DNA from 3 places in the Fictibacillus iocasae genome. Region 2 is predicted to be linked to each of the others. Evidence: riboswitches for the same ligand, from Rfam matches in the RefSeq annotation. Region 2 holds a riboswitch; each other region holds the start of a gene.

Region 1 (3,076 bases), on a different contig from region 2:
GGCGAAACATTCTTCATCCTCCATAATCAGACTTTTGCCGTATAGCTCGACCAGTTCCTCTCTCATCGGAATCAATGAGGAGGCAAGATGACGAAGCTCCGTTGGATAGTCATCCTCTTGAAGGGTGGTCACTCGCTGTGCAATGATTTGCTTTTGCTCAATTACGGCAAAAGAAAGGGCATGCAAGTTTTCGGTGGATAATTTCAAAGGGCAACACCGCCAGTATTTGAGTATAGTCAATATTTTTGTTCATCTAATTTAGAGTAACATGTTTAATTGAAAAAAGATTGATATAATGTGCAATTAACAATATTTGTGCTCATTGTACTAGAGGGAGTGATGTAATGAAGATGCAGGCTTACTTACTGTTAGGACTATTGTTTGCTCTGGTGATTGCTGCATTTGCAGTGGTAAATGGCAATCCAGTAGAATTCAATTATATTTTCGGCAAGGCGAGTTGGCCGCTTGTGCTTATTATCCTTGGTTCTGCTGCGATTGGGGGATTATCGGTCGGTATGCTCGGCTTTATTAAAATTGTACAGCTTAGGGCTGCGATAAAAAGATATGAACAGCAAGCGAAGGCAGACAATGACAGTAAAAAGCTCGAGCGTGTGGTCGACTATCAGGCAAAAGAAGCACAAGAAGAATAATCCTGCTTACATTGCAGGATTTTTTCTTTTTGCTTGCCATAAACAGGATTTGAGCACGAATAATGTAATTTGGAAAGCGCAGCAAAGAACGGCATAGGAGTGAGGGCATGATGGAAAAAATAGAAAAATGGCTGCTTAAAGTAAACTGGGGAGAAATGATGGTGCAATCTTGGATGATCTTCTTAAAGCTTTGCATCATTCTCATCATCTTTTTTATCGTTAAAACAATCGGCAAAACGGTCATCAGCCGTATGTTCGATCAAGCAGCGAAAAATAAAAGAATGACGACAAACCGTGTCGTCACCTTGCAAAAGCTTGTACTTAACCTGTTTTCTTATATCCTGATTTTTGTATTTGCAGGAATTATTTTCGAATTGTTCGGGCTGGATATTAAAACACTCATCGCTGGTGCAGGTATTCTTGGACTCGCCATAGGATTTGGTGCACAGGGCCTTGTCAGTGATATCGTAACAGGCTTTTTTGTTTTGCTGGAAAAACAAATGGACGTTGGAGATTTTGTCACGATTGGCAGTGTTTCAGGCATCGTGGAGGAAGTCGGTTTACGAACCACTCACGTCAGAGCGTTTGACGGCACCCTTTTTTATATGCCGAACCGCGAGATCAGTACAGTTGCCAATCATTCACGAGGAAACATGCAAGCGCTTGTCGACATCGGCATCGCCTATGAAGAAAGCATCGATGAAGCCTTAGCGGTGATCCGTTCGGCGTGTGAGAGCGTGAAGGAAGTGAATGAAAACATCATTGAAGGACCTAACGTGTTAGGTGTTCAAAGCTTTGGCTCGTCTGAAGTTGTCATACGAATTCTGGCAAAGACAACAAACATGGAGCAATGGGGCGTAGAAAGAGAGTTAAGAAAAGCCATTAAGGAAGCCCTTGATGAAGCGGAAATCGAAATCCCTTATCCTCATCAGGTGCATATCGAAAAGAAAGTGAAAGTGATGGCATAGAGCTAACGTTAATCCGGGGTCCGGTACGCATTTCCTTCATACAAGGAAACTCAAAGGATGCAATGGAAACGTACCGGCCCCCGGCATTTGACTTTCTCATGAAAACCGCTTACATTTAATATAAGTGAATAATGTTTTTTCTTATTATGAGAGGGGGAGGGATCTGGCCCTTTGAACCCTCGGCAGCAGGCTGGAATTAAACGGTACTGTGCCAAATCCATCGGACGCTATTCTCTTTACAGCAGCGTCGGAAAGATAAGAAGAGCGTGTGCGGACGTATGAACAGTCTAACGAATGTCTCTTCTTTTATAAAAAGGAGAGACGTTTTTTTACGTTTAAAAGGAGGGAGACGGATACATATGAACGACGATCAAAAAGACAAGCTGATTACCAGCTTGCTCGGTCATAATATTTATAAAACGAGTGATGGAAGGCATCTGTATGAAGTCTCCCTCGAAGATCTCGAACGCGAGTATAAGCAGCTGCTCCTAAGGCCGAGTGAGGAGACGTCGTAACAGTAAAATTAAAAAAGCAGGATCATGGCGATCCTGCTTTTTTCCGATCATTCACCTCGAAATGCGTCTGCAATGAGCCTATAAGATTGCAGCTTGGCTTCAAATTCATGAATGATGCTGACAATCACGACTTCGTCAGTCTGATATGCCCTCGCAAGGCGCTCAATCTGAGCTTTCACTTTCGCGGGTGTGCCGACGATAATCCGGCCGCGGTTGTTCGCGATGTGTTCCCGGTCAAACGGTGTATACGGGAATGATTCCGCCTGCTCGACGCTTGGAATACCGTTTCGGCTTTTGCCTGTTTCAATGAGAAGAATGGAGAGATCAAGACTTGAAGCGAGCCTCTCCGCTTCTTCCTCCGTTTCGGCACAAACAGCAAAAACAGCTACACTGTTGGCCGGTTTTTGGCTGATGTGAGAAGGCGTGAACGCTTGAAGATAAGTATTCATCACCTGCGGCCCGCCGATCGGATTAATAAAATGCGCAAAAGAGAAGCCGGCGCCTTTTTCGGCCGCTACACTCGCGCTAGAACCGCTTGAGCCGAGGAGCCATAGTTCAGGCGACGTCTCAGGCTGCGGTGTGGCTTTCAAACCTTGAAAGCGATGATGCTCAGTGCGTCCGTGCAGGTAATCTGCTACATCATCAATCTGGTTCGGATAGTCACGAATATCGCGGCTGGCGTTCTCCTGCAGCGCCATGGTCGCAAGCGGCATCCCGCCAGGTGCCCGCCCGATGCCAAGATCGATGCGGTCAGGAAACAGCGATTGAAGGACGGCGAAATTTTCTGCGACTTTATAGGCACTGTAATGAGGCAGCATTACACCGCCAGAGCCCACACGGATATTTTCGGTTTTCGCCGCGATCGCCGAGATGAGTACTTCTGGCGATGAGCCAGCCAGACTGTCGCTGTTATGGTGCTCTGACACCCAAAAGCGGTAGTAAC
Region 2 (3,076 bases):
GTCAGTATGGCGAGAACTCATTTGATGACCTAATTGAACAAACTCAAACGGTAATCACCTTTGGAACGGAACTGCCGGGTGTAGACCGTAATCAAGTCACTTTGATTGGACACAGCCTGGGTGGTGCGGTAGCTGCTATTACTGCAGCAAAAGATCATAGAGTAAAGAATCTGGTTTTATGGTCTGCAGTAGGAAGACCGTATGATGACATTTCAGCTATCGTTGGACCGGCAGAATGTGACGAAATCGAAAAAAGCCGCTGTATTGATCATTTAGGTTACACTCTGACACCGAAATTTTTAGAGTCGCTGAAGCGTTTTAACCCTATCGAAAAAATAGCGAGATTTAACGGCCATGCACTGATTATTCACGGAACAGGGGACAAGGTAATTACATCAGAGTATGCCAAGCATTACGTTTATTCTTTAAAAGAAAAAGCCGAAAAGACGCTGATTCAAGGTGCGTGCCATACTTTTTCAACAGGACCTCATTTTGATCAGCTAATCAATAGAACGAAAAAGTGGATGCGATACAGAACAAGTAGCGAAGAACGCATGGCTAAAAAAACTTCATAAATAATGATTGACATTATTAACAGTATCATCCATAATACAAAGTAATTTGATAGGAATACACTCTTATTAAGAGCAGGCGGAGGGAATTAGCCCTATGAAGCCCGGCAACCATTCATGCTGAATAGCCAGCCATGAAAACGGTGCTAAATCTAACAGCAAAAGCTGAGAGATGAGAGGATAATCGGATGTCTACTGAAACCCTCTGTCTCTTAATGTAAAGACAGAGGGTTTTTGTCATGTTTTCCGCCTCTTAAAGAGTAATTGTCAAAAGTACAGGAGGGTGCAAAATTCCGGAGTGAAAAAGGTTCAGCCCGAAGTCACTTCAGAGCTAAAGGTTTGTCAGAAAAACCATTAAAGAGAATTTAGGGGGCAATAAAAATGAAAAAGATATTAAAAGGTTTGGCAATAGGGGCACTTGCACTAGGATTGACAGCTTGTTCTGATGCAACAAGTGGATCAGAAAAAACAACCAAACTTACTGTAGGAGCATCCAACGTACCGCATGCAGAAATTTTAGAAGAAGCAAAACCATTGCTAAAGGATAAGGGCATTGATTTGAAAATTGTTACTTTCCAAGACTACATCCTACCGAACAAGGCGCTTCACGAAAAAGAAATTGACGCCAACTATTTTCAGCATATTCCTTATTTAAATCAGCAGTTAAAGGAAAATGAAGAATATGACTTTGTAGATGCTGGCCCTGTACATATTGAACCAATGGGTGTGTACTCCCACAAATATAAGTCATTGAAGGAGCTTCCGGATGGAGCGCTGGTTATTCTTAGCAACTCAGTAGCGGAACATGGGCGCATCCTATCTATCTTCGAAAAAGAAGGGGGAATCAAACTAAAAGAAGGCAAAGGATATGAAGCGCAGCTTAGCGACATCACAGATAACCCAAAGAACCTGAAATTCAAAGCAGACATCGAACCAGGCCTTCTTACAAAAGCATTTGAATACAAAGAAGGCGACGCGGTCGTCATTAACACGAACTATGCTATTGACGCTGGTCTAAATCCAAAGAAAGATTCTATTGCTTTAGAAGGACCGGATTCACCGTTCGCAAACATCATCACAGTCAACAAAGGAGATGAGAAGAAGGAGGGAATCAAAACACTTGTAAAAGTGCTGCAGTCTGAAGATATTGCCGAATTCATCAACAAAGAATACAAAGGGTCCGTCTTGCCAGTCAGCAAATAAGGAGATAGAACATTGGATAAAGATCACCTTTCTTGGCAAAGAAAAGTTATGACAGAGGACGTTGAACTGAGTCCTTATTTAAAGAAGGTCATGGCAGATGCCGCTTCACAAGCTGCTAACCACAAAACCAAACGCAAACTCTATCAAAAAAGAGTGAGCAAGCGAATCTAACAAGAATTATTTCGGGGTCCGGTACCATCACAAAGAAAAGGGGCAATCACGCCGATTTTCTTCATTGGTACCGGACCCCGATTTTTTTGTTTTTAATATACTTAATTTTTCTTCTGACATCGACCTGACATATTGGTGGGATACATTATTAATGCGGGACGAACTATTGCCTGTAAAATTCACCATATAACAGGAGGAATGAAAGATGTTTAAATCAAAAAAATCAACATATGTCGCAGCGGGCATGCTTTCACTCGGTTTAATTGGAGCGGTGCCGGTACTTGCGGCAACGGACCATGATAATTCAAAAAAAGACATTAGAGAAAATGCAGCTGAACACTTCAATAAAAAACGGCATCACCATAGCGGGCATGGTTATAAATTGGATCCAGCCATCATTAAAGCAAAAGCAAAGATGCTAGGTATCAGTACTTCAGGTAAAGAAACAGAAGAAATTTCTCGAGAGGTTCGAGAAACGGAACTGAAGAAGCGGGCAAAAGAAAATAACGTCACGATTGATGGAAAAAGCTTCCGAGAAATATCGAGAGAAATTATACAAGCCGAATTGAAAAAGGAAGCTCAAAAGCTTGGTGTGAGCATTGATGACAAAAATTTCCGCCAATTAGCGGAAGATGTAAGGACTGCCACAATGAAAAGTGAAGCCAAGAAGCTGAACATTAAAACAGAAGGAAAAGAAATAAGAGTGCTTGCTAAAGAGGTCCGCGAAGCAAAGATCTCAAAAAAAGCAAAGGAACTCGGCATCTCTTCATCGAATAAAGAAACGCACGAAATTGTTCAAGAAATTCGCCGAAAGCAGATCCTTAGTTTAGCTGATAAACTGGATATAACAGCCAAAAACAAAACATTAGAAGAGATTGTGCGTGAAATGGCTGTCAAACACCCAGATGAACTGGAAAAGCTTGACCTTTTTCAAGAGAAGAATCGGAATTTCTTTCATATGAAAGGGTTTGAAAAGTACGGAAACAATGATCATAAACTCAGAGGCGGGCCTGCTGGCGAAACCCTCAGTGACGAAGGAGCATTTTCAGAAGCTGGAATCTAATTAAACGTGCAAAACGATGAACCCCGGTATCGATATCGGGGTTTTTATTTTACAATGAACGGTAAGG
Region 3 (3,076 bases), on a different contig from region 2:
TAATCCCTTCAGGTGCGATTCGTTTGCCAGCTAAATGTGTGACTTCCTTTGCAGGACGTTCCTCGATCGGGATGTCATCGCCTGACTTTGTTTCGAGGTCGACCGTTGATAGAGGAGAGGCAACGTAAAAGGGGATGCCAAGCGCTTTTGCCTGAAGTGCCAGCCCGAATGTTCCAATCTTATTTGCTGTATCACCGTTAGCGGCGACACGGTCGCAGCCGACGATCACAGCAGCGATGTTTTTTGTTTTCAGAGTGTGAGCAGCCATGTTATCGGTGATAAGGGTCACATCGATTCCATTTGCTTGAAGCTCCCAGGCTGTCAATCTGGAGCCTTGCAGCACCGGGCGCGTCTCGTTTGCATATACCGAAAGATTCCATCCTTTTTCTTTGGCAATATAAAAGGGAGCAAGTGCTGTTCCATAACGGGCGGTCGCTATGCCTCCTGCATTGCAGATCGTCATGAGCGCGTCGCCGTTCTTTAAAAGAGAGAGGGCATGCTCGCCGATTTTGCGGCACGTTTCTTCATCTTCTTTTTGAATTAAAAGAGCTTCTAATTCAATCAGAGACACAGCTTGCGCGACGCTTTCTGCTTTTGCCGCCGCTTCTGTGATACGGCGTATCGCCCAAAACAGATTGACAGCAGTCGGACGGGAAGTGGCAAGATAGTCATGCTGTTTCTGCAAAGCAGCAAGAAACGCAGGCAAATCCTCGCCTTTATACTGCTTAGTCCAAATTACGAGGCCGAATGCAGCGGCGATTCCAATTGCCGGTGCACCACGCACGTTAAGTTTAGAAATCGCATCCCAAACGTGTTCAATTTTTGTAACGTTTAAGTAAACCGTATGTTCGGGAAGCTGCTGCTGGTCCAATATAAGCAAATGGTCGCCTCTGTACCGGACTGATGAAATTTCGGTTTGTGTAAAACTCATGATTTATGCTCCTCTTATGATGGATGTGAATTGCTCGATAGACGAAATGGATTTTCTAGACTTGATCAACGATGTGCCAAGATGCAGCGCTTTCTTTTTGAGGAAGAGCTGTACATCCTCGCACGGGATGCTGTCTAAGTCAGCAACGTGCGCAAGTCCGATTGTACGGCGGATGATCTCACATCCTGCAAACCCAACACTGTCAATGAAGGTTTTTTCCAGAACATTTTGTAACACACCCGGAGTACGAGCGAAAACTTCTTTGCTCTCCTCATGAACAAGTCTTGTAAACTCGTTTTGAAAAACAGTCCATGTCTCTTGAATGACAGTCAATAACGTTTCCTGAGTCTCTTTGCGGTTGAACGGTTCTGAAGAATGGTGATGCTGAGATAAATAATTTAAAGCGATATTGGCAAAAAATTGGCCAAGGTCAAAACCTATCGGACCGTAAAAAGCGAACTCAGGATCAATGACTTTTGTTGATTTTTCCGTGACGAAAATACTGCCTGTGTGAAGGTCTCCGTGAAGCAGCACTTCCGCTTGAGTAAGGAACTGATACTTCAATGTTGCCGCTTCTTTTTTCAGCAGTTCATCATTCCAAATTTTTTCAACATCAGGTTTTAATGCAGAGGAAAACTCGTTTGTGTCGTGATCGAAGAAAGGATCTGTAAAGACGAGATCTTCCGTGATTTTACAGAGCTCTGGATTGCTGAAGTGCTGCACGAGCTTTTTCTTCTCGAACGGATGCAAATAAAAATCACTTGTATAAAAAGCTGTTCTTGCCGTGAACTGTCCAATGTGAGCTGCTAGTTTGCTGAAAGCAGTGCCTTCTATCAAGCTCTTTCTTAAAATAGAGTGATCTGACAAATCTTCCATTATCGTGACAGCGAGAGTGCTGTCACTGTAGAGTACTTTTGGTACTAGATCTGGAACATATTTTGCCGCAAGGATGAGTGCTTCGCTTTCGATTCTCGCTCTATCCAATGTCAGCGGCCAGCTTTCACCAACCACTTTCGCGTAAGGCAGAGCTTGCTTCACAATAATAGATTCAGTGCTGCTTTGAACCCGAAAGACGAGGTTCAAGTTGCCATCGCCTATTTCAGAAACAGCAAGATCATGGCCGTCTATTAATTTCAGCTTTCTTACTAAAGCAGCCGCATCTTCGTTAGTCAGCGGCTTATATGTGTTCTCTGTGAGTACTGTCATTGTTATTCCCCCTAAAAACCTTTTGTGATTATTAATGATTCTCGTTAAATTTACAAACATGACCAAAATAAAAGAGCCTCTTTCATAAGAAAGAGGCTCGGAATATTTGTTTCCGTGCCTCTTATCTCGCAAACGGATTGTTTGCTGGAATTAGCACCGTGCCATGCGCAAGCTTTACTTGCGGCCCCATGTGAATGGAGCCCCATTTTACAATGGTATTACGGTCGGTTGCTGGGCTTCATCGGGCCAATTCCCTCCACCTGCTCTTGATAAGAGACGTGCTATTTGATTACTTGTCACACTAGACTGACAATTCATAATTGTTATACTAAAACATGTAATAACAATTTGTCAACAAAAGTTTAATACAAATTTTCTCGTCGGTCTTCAAAAATAGGAATACGAGATCTTACCTCATCTGAGAGAGCAGGATCGATGTCGGCTGACAGCAAGGTTTCGTCATGAGAGCCTGCTTCTGCCACAATTTCACCCCAAGGATCGATAATGAGAGATTGTCCGGCAAACGTATTAGCAGGGTCTTTTCCTATACGGTTGCATGCAACAATGTAGCATTGGTTTTCAATGGCACGCGCCGTCAGCAAAGTGCGCCAGTGTTTGTCACGCTGAATTGGCCATTGAGCGGGAACAAACACAATCTTTGCGCCTTCAAGCACAATTTTTCTAACCCACTCCGGAAACCTTATATCGTAGCAGATCAATCCTGCGCACTGAACATCATCTATTGCAAAATGTGCGGTTTCACTTCCTGCAGTAATAAACTTTTCTTCGTTCATGAGCCGGATTAAATGTGCTTTGCTGTATTGTCCGTTCAAGGTACCATCACGGTCAAACACAAGCATGGTGTTGGAAACTTTCCCGTCTTTTTCATAAGCGATGGAACCTCCAACGATGTGGACGTGATGCTTTTTAGCAAGACCG

What was found. Region 2 has a riboswitch for S-adenosylmethionine ahead of ACFQPF_RS01145 (MetQ/NlpA family ABC transporter substrate-binding protein). Riboswitches for the same ligand answer to the same signal wherever they lie in the genome.
Region 1: it holds a riboswitch for S-adenosylmethionine, as region 2 does, so the genes downstream of both, ACFQPF_RS16155 (Fur-regulated basic protein FbpA) here and ACFQPF_RS01145 (MetQ/NlpA family ABC transporter substrate-binding protein) in region 2, are expected to answer to the same signal.
Region 3: it holds a riboswitch for S-adenosylmethionine, as region 2 does, so the genes downstream of both, mtnK (S-methyl-5-thioribose kinase) here and ACFQPF_RS01145 (MetQ/NlpA family ABC transporter substrate-binding protein) in region 2, are expected to answer to the same signal.

What each region holds. Positions count from the first base shown of each region.
Region 1 covers NZ_JBHTCP010000050.1:90,906-93,981, reverse strand. Annotated here, with positions in the region: gene ACFQPF_RS16170 (STAS domain-containing protein) at 1-207, opposite strand, end outside; gene ACFQPF_RS16165 (LapA family protein) at 345-650, shown strand; gene ACFQPF_RS16160 (mechanosensitive ion channel family protein) at 758-1,618, shown strand; SAM riboswitch class I at 1,757-1,880, shown strand; gene ACFQPF_RS16155 (Fur-regulated basic protein FbpA) at 1,978-2,133, shown strand; gene ACFQPF_RS16150 (LLM class flavin-dependent oxidoreductase) at 2,181-3,076, opposite strand, start outside.
Region 2 covers NZ_JBHTCP010000002.1:244,415-247,490, forward strand. Annotated here, with positions in the region: gene ACFQPF_RS01140 (alpha/beta hydrolase) at 1-575, shown strand, start outside; SAM riboswitch class I at 636-751, shown strand; gene ACFQPF_RS01145 (MetQ/NlpA family ABC transporter substrate-binding protein) at 954-1,775, shown strand; gene ACFQPF_RS01150 (hypothetical protein) at 1,788-1,946, shown strand; gene ACFQPF_RS01155 (hypothetical protein) at 2,152-3,009, shown strand.
Region 3 covers NZ_JBHTCP010000014.1:76,668-79,743, forward strand. Annotated here, with positions in the region: gene mtnA (S-methyl-5-thioribose-1-phosphate isomerase) at 1-931, opposite strand, end outside; gene mtnK (S-methyl-5-thioribose kinase) at 935-2,137, opposite strand; SAM riboswitch class I at 2,256-2,413, opposite strand; gene ACFQPF_RS08675 (carbon-nitrogen family hydrolase) at 2,500-3,076, opposite strand, start outside.